2 regions of the Lysobacter sp. 22409 genome follow, and region 1 is predicted to be linked to the other one. Evidence: riboswitches for the same ligand, from Rfam matches in the RefSeq annotation. Region 1 holds a riboswitch; the other holds the start of a gene.

Region 1 (5,124 bases):
CGGTGTGGATCTGGGACCAGCTCAAGCCGGTGCTGCCGCTGTTGAGCGAAATCGTGGTCCACGAGACCTGCACCGCCGGCTGCCGCTACCGCGGCTGAGCCAGGGGCACTCGCCCTTCCCCTCCCGATCATCGGCCCGGCCGGCGCCTTGTCAGACGCCGGAAACGCCGTGGTCATGGCCCCGGATTAGGCTTTGCCTGAACGGCTGCTTGGTCGCTAACTACCTGAACAGGCAGGCTTTCTGAACGGCTTTCGACCGCTCGTCGGCTCGATGTTGCATCGCAACAAAACCCCGCCTATGCTGCACCGCACAATCCAGTCGTTCTCCGTCTGGACCTTTCAGGAGCTCAGCCATGTACCAGCAATTCAACGAACAGTTCGCCGCCGCTACGCGCCAGTTCGCGGACACGGCCGCTCAGGTCAACCGTCTGGCCCTCGACAACGCCGAGGCCGTGTTCGGCCTGCAGGTCGCTGCCATCGAAGACCGCGTCAACGCCACTTTCGCTTTCTTCGGTGAAGCCGCCGAAGCCCGCGACCTGGAAGCCTTCAAGACCCTGTGGCCGAAGGGCGCGCAGATCGCTCGCGAAAACGTCGAGCGCGCTGTCAGCACCGGCCAGGAAGCTTTCGGCCGCACCGTGAAGACCAACGAAGCGATCGCCGAGTTGGCCAAGTCGCAGATCGAAACCGCTGCCAAGGCCACCCAGGCCAACGTCGAGAAGGCCGCCAAGGCCGCGGCGAAGGCGACGGCTCCGGCTGCTGCCGCGACCAAGTAAGCGCACCGTCTCTCTCTCCGGCCGTCATGGCGGATACGAAAAACCCGGCAGCTTCGGCTGCCGGGTTTTTTGTTGCCCGCGATTCGGCCTTCGCCGTCGCCACGGATCGCAGGCGGACTGCAGAGCGATCGCCGCGCTAGGACAACGGCTGCAAGCGCCCCGCCAGGGCCTGCGGATCGGGCGAAGCGAGATACGGCAGACGCCCCCAGCACGGCACCGGCAGACGCCGGCACAGGATCTCGAAGTTGTCGTCGGCGCGCGCCATCTGCGGGTCGATGTCGTTGGCGATCCAGCCGACCAGGCGGGCGCCGTCGGCCTGGATCGCGCGCGCACTCAAACGCGCGTGATTGATCGCGCCCAGGCGCAGGCCGACCACCAACACCACCGGCAGGTCCAGCGCGCGCACCAGGTCGATCTGGTCGAGCGTGGCGCTGATCGGCGCGGCCCAACCGCCGACGCCTTCGACCACCACCGTGTCCGACTGCGCCGCCAAGCGCGCATGCGCGGCGAGGATCGTCGCGAGCGCGATCTCGACGCCGGCCTGCGCGGCGGCGAGTTCCGGCGCCAACGGCTGCGGCAAGGCGTAGGGATTGACGTCGTCGTAGTGCGGTCTCGGCGCACTGGCCGCTTGCAACAGCAAGGCGTCCTCGTTGCGCCAACCCTCGGGCGTGCGTTCGCAACCGCTCGCCACCGGCTTCATGCCGACCGCGCGCAGCCCGCGCGCGCGCAAGGCGTGCAACAAGCTCGCGCTGGCCACCGACTTGCCGATGCCGGTGTCGGTGCCGGTGACGAACACGCCGCGCGGAAACACCGCGGACGCGGCCGTTGGTCGGGAGCCGGCCTCCACCGGGGGCTGGGTGTGACTCATCTCGCGCTTTTCCCTGGGGCGTGGAGTCCACCATGGTAGTGGCGGCGGATGCCGCTGTTACACTCCGATGATGTTTAAAACCTCCGCACTATCGGGCGACAAGCCCGAGCAATACGCGCAGCTGCTCGCCCAGGCGCGCGGTTTGCTCGACGGCGAACGCGACCGTATCGCCAATGCCGCCAACCTGTCGGCGTTGGTCAGCCATGCCCTGCCGGAACTCAACTGGGTCGGCTTCTATTTCTACGACGGCGAAGAACTCGTGGTCGGCCCGTTCCAGGGCTTGCCGGCGTGCGTGCGCATTCCGCTCGACAAGGGCGTGTGCGGCGCGGCCGCCTCGACCCGCCAGACCCAACGCGTCGCCGACGTGCACGCCTTCCCCGGCCACATCGCCTGCGATGCCGCCTCGCGTTCGGAAGTGGTGGTGCCGCTGGTCCACGGCGATTCCCTGATCGGCGTGTTCGACCTCGACAGCCCGGTTCCGGACCGTTTCGATGCCGACGACCAGGCCGGCCTGGAAGCGCTGGCGCGCGTGTACGTGGAGGCGCTGGCATGACCGCGCCGAAGATGCGCAACATCGGCCCCAAGAGCGCGGCCTGGCTGCGCCAGGTCGGCCTGCGCACGCACGAGGACATCTCCGCGATCGGCACGGTCGAGGCCTTCATGCGCGTCAAGCGCGCCGGCTTCAAGCCGACGCTCAACCTGCTGTACGCGATCGAAGGCGCGCTGCTGGACTGCCATTGGCAGGAGATCAGCGACGAACGCCGACAACAGCTGATCCAGGCCGCCGAAGCCGCGACCGCGCTGCTGCCGCCGCCGCGCAACAAGCCGGCCGCCGCGCCGGTGCACACCACCGTGCACGCCGAAGAACGCCACGACGCATTCGAGGGCGGCGGTCTGGACGGCAACGGCCTGGACGACGACGACCGCCCCGGCGGCCACGACGAGGACGACGGGCGCGACTGAGCCCGTCGGCGCCGCTGCGCCCCCTCCGGCCGGCCGCTCCGCCCGCCCGCGGCTTTGGCCCCGGGCGCCGGCTTCGCGTAGACTGCGCACCGCTTCAAGGTGACCCGGCGGCTTTCTCCATCGCCGGGTTGAAACGGGAAGCCGGTGACGCGCCCTCTCCTGCGGGAGGATCGGCGCCAGTCCGGCACTGCCCCCGCAACGGTAAGCAAGACAGATCGCGGCAACCGCCACTGTGCTCGGCACGGGAAGGCGCCGCGATCGGCAGCCCGACCCCGCGTCGGCGCTGCGCTTGCGAGTCCGGAGACCGGCCTTGAGGCGCCACAGGTTGCGATGCGGAGGGCGTCGCGGCGGCTGCTATCCGGCTGTCTGCACGGCCCGCTGCCTCCTCGCAACCGCCTTCCGCCGTCGTCGTCGCGCGCCTCCGGGTGCGCGCGCTGGAGCTTTACCCATGTCCGCCCCGAACACGTACGCCCTGAATCTGTCGCTTGCCATCGCCTGTGCGCTGGCGCTGCCCACCGCCGCCCTCGCCGCTCCGGCCGGCGACGCCACCGACCTCGACGAGGTGGTGGTCACCGCCAACCGCACCGCGGTCAGCGTCAACGACACCCTGACCCCGGTCGACGTGCTCGACCGCGAGACCATCCAGCGCAGCCAGGCGCGCGACCTCAACGACCTGCTGCGCGGCCGCGCCGGCATCAGCATTTCCAACCAGGGCGGCGCCGGCAAGCTCACCACCCTGTTCCTGCGCGGCAGCGAGTCCGACCACGTGTTGGTGCTGGTCGACGGCATCCGCGTCGGCTCGCCGACCTCGGGCCTGGCCGCGCTGCAAGACCTGCCGCTGGCACTGATCGACCGCATCGAGATCGTGCGCGGCCCGCGTTCGAGCCTGTACGGCGCCGACGCCATCGGCGGCGTGATCCAGGTGTTCACCCGCCGCGAGAAGCAGGGCTTCGCGCCGCGCGTGCACGTCGGCGGCGGCAGCAACGACAGCCTCGAATTCGGCACCGGCTTCGGCGGTCGCAGCGAGCGCGGCTGGTTCGGCGCCGACTACAGCTTCCGCAAGACCGAGGGCATCAACGCCTGCCGCGGCGCCGGCTTCCCGGTGTTCGCCGGCTGCTTCACCGACGAGCCCGACCGCGACGGTTACGAAAACCACGCCCTGTCTCTGCGCGGCGGCCTCGAGTTCAACGAACAGTGGAGCATCGAAGGCCAGGCGCTGCGCGCGGAAGGCGAGAACGATTACGACGGCAGCTTCGTCAACCGCTCCGAGACCGTGCAGCAGGTGATCGGCGGCAAGCTGCAATGGCGTCCGTCGGAAACCATTCACCTGCAGTTGCTGGCCGGCCGCAACGTCGACAGCTCGGATAATTTCCTCGGCGAAGTGCCAATGGGGTTCTTCAAGACCGATCGCGACAGTGCGACCTTGCAGGGCGACTTCACCCTGGCCGAAGGCCACGTGCTGACCGCGGGCTTCGATTGGCTGCGCGACCGCGTCGACAGCGACACCGTGTACGACGAAAGCGAGCGCGACAACAAGGCCGGCTTCGTCCAGTACCAGGGCCGCTTCGGCGCGCAGTCGTTCGAGGCCAGCCTGCGCCGCGACGACAACGAACAGTTCGGCGGCCACACCACCGGCGGCGCGGCCTGGGGCCTGAACTTCGCCGAGCGCTGGCGCGTCACCGTCGGCTACGGCACCGCGTTCAAGGCGCCGACCTTCAACGAGCTGTATTACCCGTTCTTCGGCAACGCGACCCTGCGCCCGGAAGAGTCCAAGACCTGGGAGCTCGGCCTGGCCTATCGCGGCGAGCGTTTCAACGCCCGCATCGACGGCTTCGACACCCGCGCCGACGATCTGATTACCTACGACTCGTCGATCAACCTGCCCAACAACATCGACCGCGCGCGCATGCGCGGCGCCGAGATCGGCATCGACACCACGTTCGCGCAATGGACCTTGGCGGCGAGCGCGAGCTTCCTCGACACCGAAAACCGCGCCGGCTTCTACCAGGGCAACGACCTGCCGCGCCGGGCCAAGCACAGCGCGCGCATCGACCTGGACCGCAGCTTCGGCAAGTTCCGCTTCGGTGCGACCGCGGTCGGCTCGGGTTCGCGCTACGACGACGTCGCCAACAGCACCCGCCTGGGCGGCTACGGCACCCTCGACCTGCGCGCCGAGTACGCGATCACCCCCGCGCTGAGTCTGCAGGCGCGCGTGGCCAACGTGTTCGACCGCGAGTACGAAACCTCTTCGTACTTCAATCAGCCCGGCCGCGAGTGGTTCCTGACCCTGCGCTACGCACCGGTCAACTGAGCGGTCGACCGATCTGCGGATCGTCGAGCGTCGACAAAAAGCCCGGCATCGCCGGGCTTTTTGTTTTTGGCGCAGAAACACCCACGACCGACGAACGCAGGCTCAGGTCGGCCGCAGCCCGCATTGCACCCAACTGCGGCCGGCGATGTCGGCGACCACGCCGATCATGCCGTGGCGCCAGCGCCCGTCCTCCGGCCCGGCCGCCAAGGC
Region 2 (5,124 bases), on a different contig from region 1:
TGCAAGCGGCGACGCTGGTCGGGCTCTGCTTCTCGGCCTGCTTGGCCCACTGCAGTGCGCGCGCCTTGGCTTCGCCCTTGCCGACCACCTCTTCGACCAGGCCGATGCGCAGGGCGGTGGCGGCGTCGACGCGTTCGCCGAGCAGCATCATCCGCTTGGCCCAGCCTTCGCCGACCAGACGCGGCAGGTGCTGGGTGCCGCCGGCGCAGGGCAGCAGGCCGACGGTGGCTTCGGGCAGGGCCAGTTGGGCCTGCTCCTCGACGATACGCAGATCGCAGGCGAGGGCGCATTCCAGCCCGCCGCCCATGGCGTAGCCGTTGATCGCGGCGATCGACACGCCGCGGAACGCGCTGAGGGTCTCGAAGGCTTCGCCGAAGCGGCGTGCGGCCTCGCGCGCCAAGGCCTTGTCGCCGTCGGCGAACTGCTTCAGGTCGGCGCCGGCGGAGAAGAATTTCTCGCCTTCGCCGGTGACGACCAGGGCGTAGACCTCGCGGTCGGCATCGAGGTCGCGCACCAGCTCGCGCAAGGCGGCGAGGCTGTCGCGGGTCCAGGTGTTGGCCGGGGGATTGCTCAGGGTGACGACGGCGGTGTGGCCGTCGATGTCGAGCTTCAGTCCGTCATAGACCTTTCTGGTGTGCTGCTTGTCGGCACGGCTCATCGCAATTCCTCTTCGGTGTTCAGCAGATGGCGCGCAATGATCACGCGCATGATTTCGTTGGTGCCTTCCAGGATCTGGTGCACCCGGCAGTCGCGCAGCAGCCGCTCGATCGGGTACTCGCGCATGTAGCCGTAGCCGCCGTGGATTTGCAGGGCCTCGTTGCAGATCGCGAAGCCGGCATCGGTGGCGAAGCGCTTGGCCATCGCGCACCAGACGATGGCGTCGGCGCTGCCGGCATCGAGCTTGCGCGCCGCGGTATGCACCATCTGCCGCGCCGCGACCAGTTGCGTGGCCATGTCGGCGAGCTTGAACTGCAGCGCCTGGAACTCGGCGAGCGGTTTGCCGAACTGGCGCCGTTCGCCGAGATAACGACGTGCGGCGTCGAGTGCGCCCTGGGCCGCGCCGAGCGAGCACGCGGCGATGTTGAGGCGGCCGCCGTCGAGGCCTTTCATGGCGATCTTGAAACCGTCGCCTTCGCCGGCGAGCAGATGCGCGGCCGGCACCCGCACGTTGTCGAACACCACGCCGCGCGTGGGCTGGCTGTTCCAGCCGAGTTTTTCTTCCTTGCGCCCATAGGCGATGCCGGCGCTGTCGGCCGGCACCGCGAAGGCGCTGATGCCGCGCGCGCCATCGCCGCCGGTGCGCGCCATCACCACCAGCATGTCGGTGGCGCCGGCCCCGGAAATGAAGGCCTTGGCGCCGTTGATCAGGTAATGATCGCCGTCGCGTTCGGCGCGGGTGCGCAGGGATGCGGCATCGGAGCCGGCCCCGGGTTCGGTCAGGCAGTACGACGCCAGGCATTCGCCGCAGGCCAACCGAGGCCCCCAGAGGTCGCGTACGGCGGGCGAGGCGTGCGCGGTCAGCATCCAGGTGGCCATGTTGTGGATGCTGATGAACGCCGCCGTGGACGGATCGAGCGCGGCCAGTTCCTCGAACACGACCACCGCATCGAGCCGGGTCAGGCCCGAGCCGCCGGCGGCTTCGTCGACGTACAAGCCGCAGAAACCGAGCTCGCCGGCCTTGCCGATGGCCTCGCGCGGGAAGACGCCTTGCGCGTCCCAGTGCGCCGCGTGCGGCGCGAGTTCGGCGAGGGCGAAATCGCGCGCGGCCTCGCGGAAGGCGAGCTGGTCTTCGCCGAGCTGCGATGGCGGTGGACTGACCGCCTGCAGGTTCATGACGGCGGCCATCACTTCAGACTGATCGTGGTGTTGACGCCGTGGCCGAGCGTCTCGTCGTCGAACCAACGCGCGGTGACCGTCTTGGTCTGGGTGTAGAACATCACCACTTGCTTGCCGTAGGGGCCGAGGTCGCCGAGCTTGGAGGCGCGCGAGCCGGTGAACGAGAACAGCGGCACCGGCACCGGGATCGGCACGTTGATGCCGACCTGGCCGACGTCGATGTCTTCCTGGAAGCGGCGCGCGGCCGCGCCGGATTGGGTGAACAGGGCGGTGCCGTTGCCGTTGGGATTGGCGTTGATCAGGTCGATCGCGGCTTCCAGGGTGTCGGCGGCGAGCACGATCAGTACCGGGCCGAAGATCTCTTCGTCGTAGATGCGCATGCCGGGCTCGACCCCGGAGAAGATCGTCGGGCCGACGAAGTTGCCGCGCTCGAAACCCGGCACGGACGGCTTGCGGCCGTCGAGTTCGAGCCTCGCGCCTTGCTCGACGCCGGAGGCGATCAGGCTTTCGACGCGTTCGCGCGCGGCGCAGGAAATCACCGGGCCGACATCGGTGCCGGGCTCGGTGCCGGCATTGACCTTAAGCGTGCGCGCCTTCGCGACCAGCTCGGGGATCCAGGCCCGCGCTTCGCCGACCAGCACCGCGGTGGAGGCGGCCATGCAACGTTGCCCGGCGGCGCCGAACGCTGCGCCGGCGAGGGCGTTGAGGGTTTGCTCCTTGTTGGCGTCCGGCAGCACCACCGCGTGATTCTTCGCGCCCATCATGCACTGCACGCGCTTGCCCGCCAGCGAAGCGCGGTTGTAAACATGGGTGCCGACCTTGGTCGAACCGACGAAGGACACCGCCTTGATGTCGGGGTGGTCGCAGATCGCATTGACCACGTCTTCGCCGCCGTGGACGACGTTGAGCACGCCCTTGGGCACGCCGGCCTGCAGCGCCAGTTCGACCAGGCGCATCGTCACCAGCGGGTCCTGTTCGGACGGCTTGAGCACGAAGGTGTTGCCGGTGGCGATGGCCATCGGGAACATCCACAGCGGAATCATCGCCGGGAAGTTGAACGGGGTGATGCCGGCGCAGACGCCGAGCGGTTGCAACAGGGTGTAAGTGTCGACGCCGCCGGCGACGTTGTTGGCCAACTCGCCGAGTTGCAGGTTGCCGATCGCCGCCGCGTGCTCGACCACTTCCAGGCCGCGGAATACGTCGCCTTCGGCGTCGGCCAGGGTCTTGCCTTGTTCGGCGGTGAGGATCGCGGCGAGCTCGCCCATGTGCTCGCGGATCAGTTGCTGGTACTTGAGGAAGATGCGCGCGCGCGCGCCGATCGGGGTCTTGCGCCAGCTCTTGAAGGCCTGTTGCGCCGAACGTACCGCGGCGTCGACTTCGTCCGCAGTCGCGAACGGCACCCGCGCCAGCACCGCCTGTGTAGCCGGGTTGACGACATCGCGCCATTGTTGGGATCGGGATTCGACGAATGCACCGTCGATCAGCAGCTTGACCGTCGCGACTTCGGTCGCGACGCGATTCATATCGTTCATTGTTTCAGCTCCGTGTCGCTCACCCGCGTGACGGGGATTGCGGAGCAAGACAAGTCGGTTCCACGCAACGGACATCCGCGTCGAGCCAGCCCGTCCGGTTGCCCACCGCAACACCCGAGGATGGCATCGCATGCGATGCCCGCCACTGGCCGGTCTCCGGGCTTGCGAGCGATGCGGAGCGATCCGCATCACCCCGACACCTTCCCGCGAGATCGCAGTGGTATTGAGTCGGGTGTTCTCGCCTACCGTTGCGGGGGCAGCGCCGGAATGGAGTCTGACGACTCGCACCGGCTTCCCGTTTCACCCTGCTCGCCGGTACGGCGGCAGGACACCTGTGGCCGGCGGAGTGTAGGCGTCGGATCGAAAGCGGACAAGCTGCGCTGCGCAAAGCTGCGCGCTCGCTCGCACGACAGCGTGGTCGGATTGCTTCGAACGCCGCATTCATCTTGTCGTCGCGCGGATGTGTGACGCCTCTGCACGGCACCGCACCACGGCGAATGGAATGCATCGCGACGAATGCGCCATGTTCGCTTGCTTGCGTAGGAGATCGCGTTCGCCTGTGTGCGATGCTCGGGCGAAACGCCGGGCATCGCTCGATACTGTGATGGGCAGCGTGTATTCCTGGAAACGATGCGGGCGAAATGACTGGTGCGGCGGGGGCTGCTGTGACTGGGGCATCCGGATCGGCATGGGCGCATCGCCACGATGGGGAGCATCGGTGGCGGTGGATGGGTTCGTCGTCGAGCGTCGGCGCTGAAGCATCCCGCGGGCAGTGGCCGCTCGGGTGACATTCGCATGCCGTTGCAAGATCATGGCGAGAGCGCAATACGGCATTCCTGAAGGAGCGGCACCCGATGACCAACCGTGAACGACGCAACGGCACCGAGCAGGCCAGTGCCGTGGCCTTGCGCGCAGGGCTGACCCGCGAGCAACTGGACGCGTTGACGACCCTGGAGCATTTCCGCTGGGAACTGCGTTTCGTTCGGCGGCCGCTGTTCCTGGAGCCGATTCCGGTGGTATTTCATCCCGATGGCGAGCGTTACGCGGTGTTGGAGGCGGATGGTTCGCTCAATGAGAACCCGGGGTTCGAGATACGCCGCTGAGGGGTTGCCGGTGGCGCGGGTTGGTTCGTGTTCGTGGCATCGCGGTGGGGGCTCTGAGGGTAGGAGCGGCGTCCTACTGGATTTCCTCCGGTCACAAGCCGCGACCGCGGGATGCGCAGAGGCGACAGCGCCGATATCGCTCATCGAAGCAGCGTGCCTTCGCGGGAGTAGGAGCGGCGCGAGCCGCGACCGCGCTCTTGCGATCTCGCCGCGCATCGTTCAAGCGAGATCAGGATCAGGATCAGGATCAAACGCCAAAAGCTTCCGCCACTAAAGCGGCGGCTAACTTTCTTTTGTCTAAAGCAACAAAAGAAAGTCACCAAAGAAAAATGCTTTTGTTTTGAATCACAAGCCCGCATGATCGATGCCAACGCAGGGCTTTTTCATACGGGACATCCCTGTCCCGATGAAAAACGGCCTGCATCCATGCAGGCCGCCCTTCGGGTCTTCTGTTGCCTTCGCTAGTGCGAGACGTCGCACAACAACAGCCAAGGCCAAAGCCACGACCGAGGCCGGGACTTGACGCCGCCTGCGAAGTATCGTCGCCATCCACAGTTCGTGGTCGCGGCTCACGTCGTTCCTACCCTTAGAGCGAGATTCGTCGTTGCCGTTGCCATTTAGAGCTTGGCGTAGCCATGCACTGGCGAGACCGA

Evidence for each region. Region 1 has a riboswitch for cobalamin ahead of btuB (TonB-dependent vitamin B12 receptor). Riboswitches for the same ligand answer to the same signal wherever they lie in the genome.
Region 2: it holds a riboswitch for cobalamin, as region 1 does, so the genes downstream of both, ACTJJK_RS04010 (CoA-acylating methylmalonate-semialdehyde dehydrogenase) here and btuB (TonB-dependent vitamin B12 receptor) in region 1, are expected to answer to the same signal.

Annotation. Positions count from the first base shown of each region.
Region 1 is NZ_JBQEOE010000006.1:130,844-135,967, reverse strand. Features, by position in the region: gene queD (6-carboxytetrahydropterin synthase QueD) at 1-98, shown strand, start outside; gene ACTJJK_RS05230 (phasin family protein) at 353-772, shown strand; gene bioD (dethiobiotin synthase) at 909-1,583, opposite strand; gene ACTJJK_RS05220 (GAF domain-containing protein) at 1,711-2,193, shown strand; gene ACTJJK_RS05215 (TfoX/Sxy family protein) at 2,190-2,603, shown strand; cobalamin riboswitch at 2,684-2,930, shown strand; gene btuB (TonB-dependent vitamin B12 receptor) at 3,052-4,914, shown strand; gene ACTJJK_RS05205 (hypothetical protein) at 5,017-5,124, opposite strand, start outside.
Region 2 is NZ_JBQEOE010000005.1:28,308-33,431, forward strand. Features, by position in the region: gene ACTJJK_RS04000 (enoyl-CoA hydratase) at 1-658, opposite strand, end outside; gene ACTJJK_RS04005 (acyl-CoA dehydrogenase family protein) at 655-1,833, opposite strand; gene ACTJJK_RS04010 (CoA-acylating methylmalonate-semialdehyde dehydrogenase) at 1,845-3,359, opposite strand; cobalamin riboswitch at 3,499-3,719, opposite strand; gene ACTJJK_RS04015 (hypothetical protein) at 4,223-4,471, shown strand; partial or broken gene ACTJJK_RS04020 (hypothetical protein) at 4,817-5,124, opposite strand, start outside.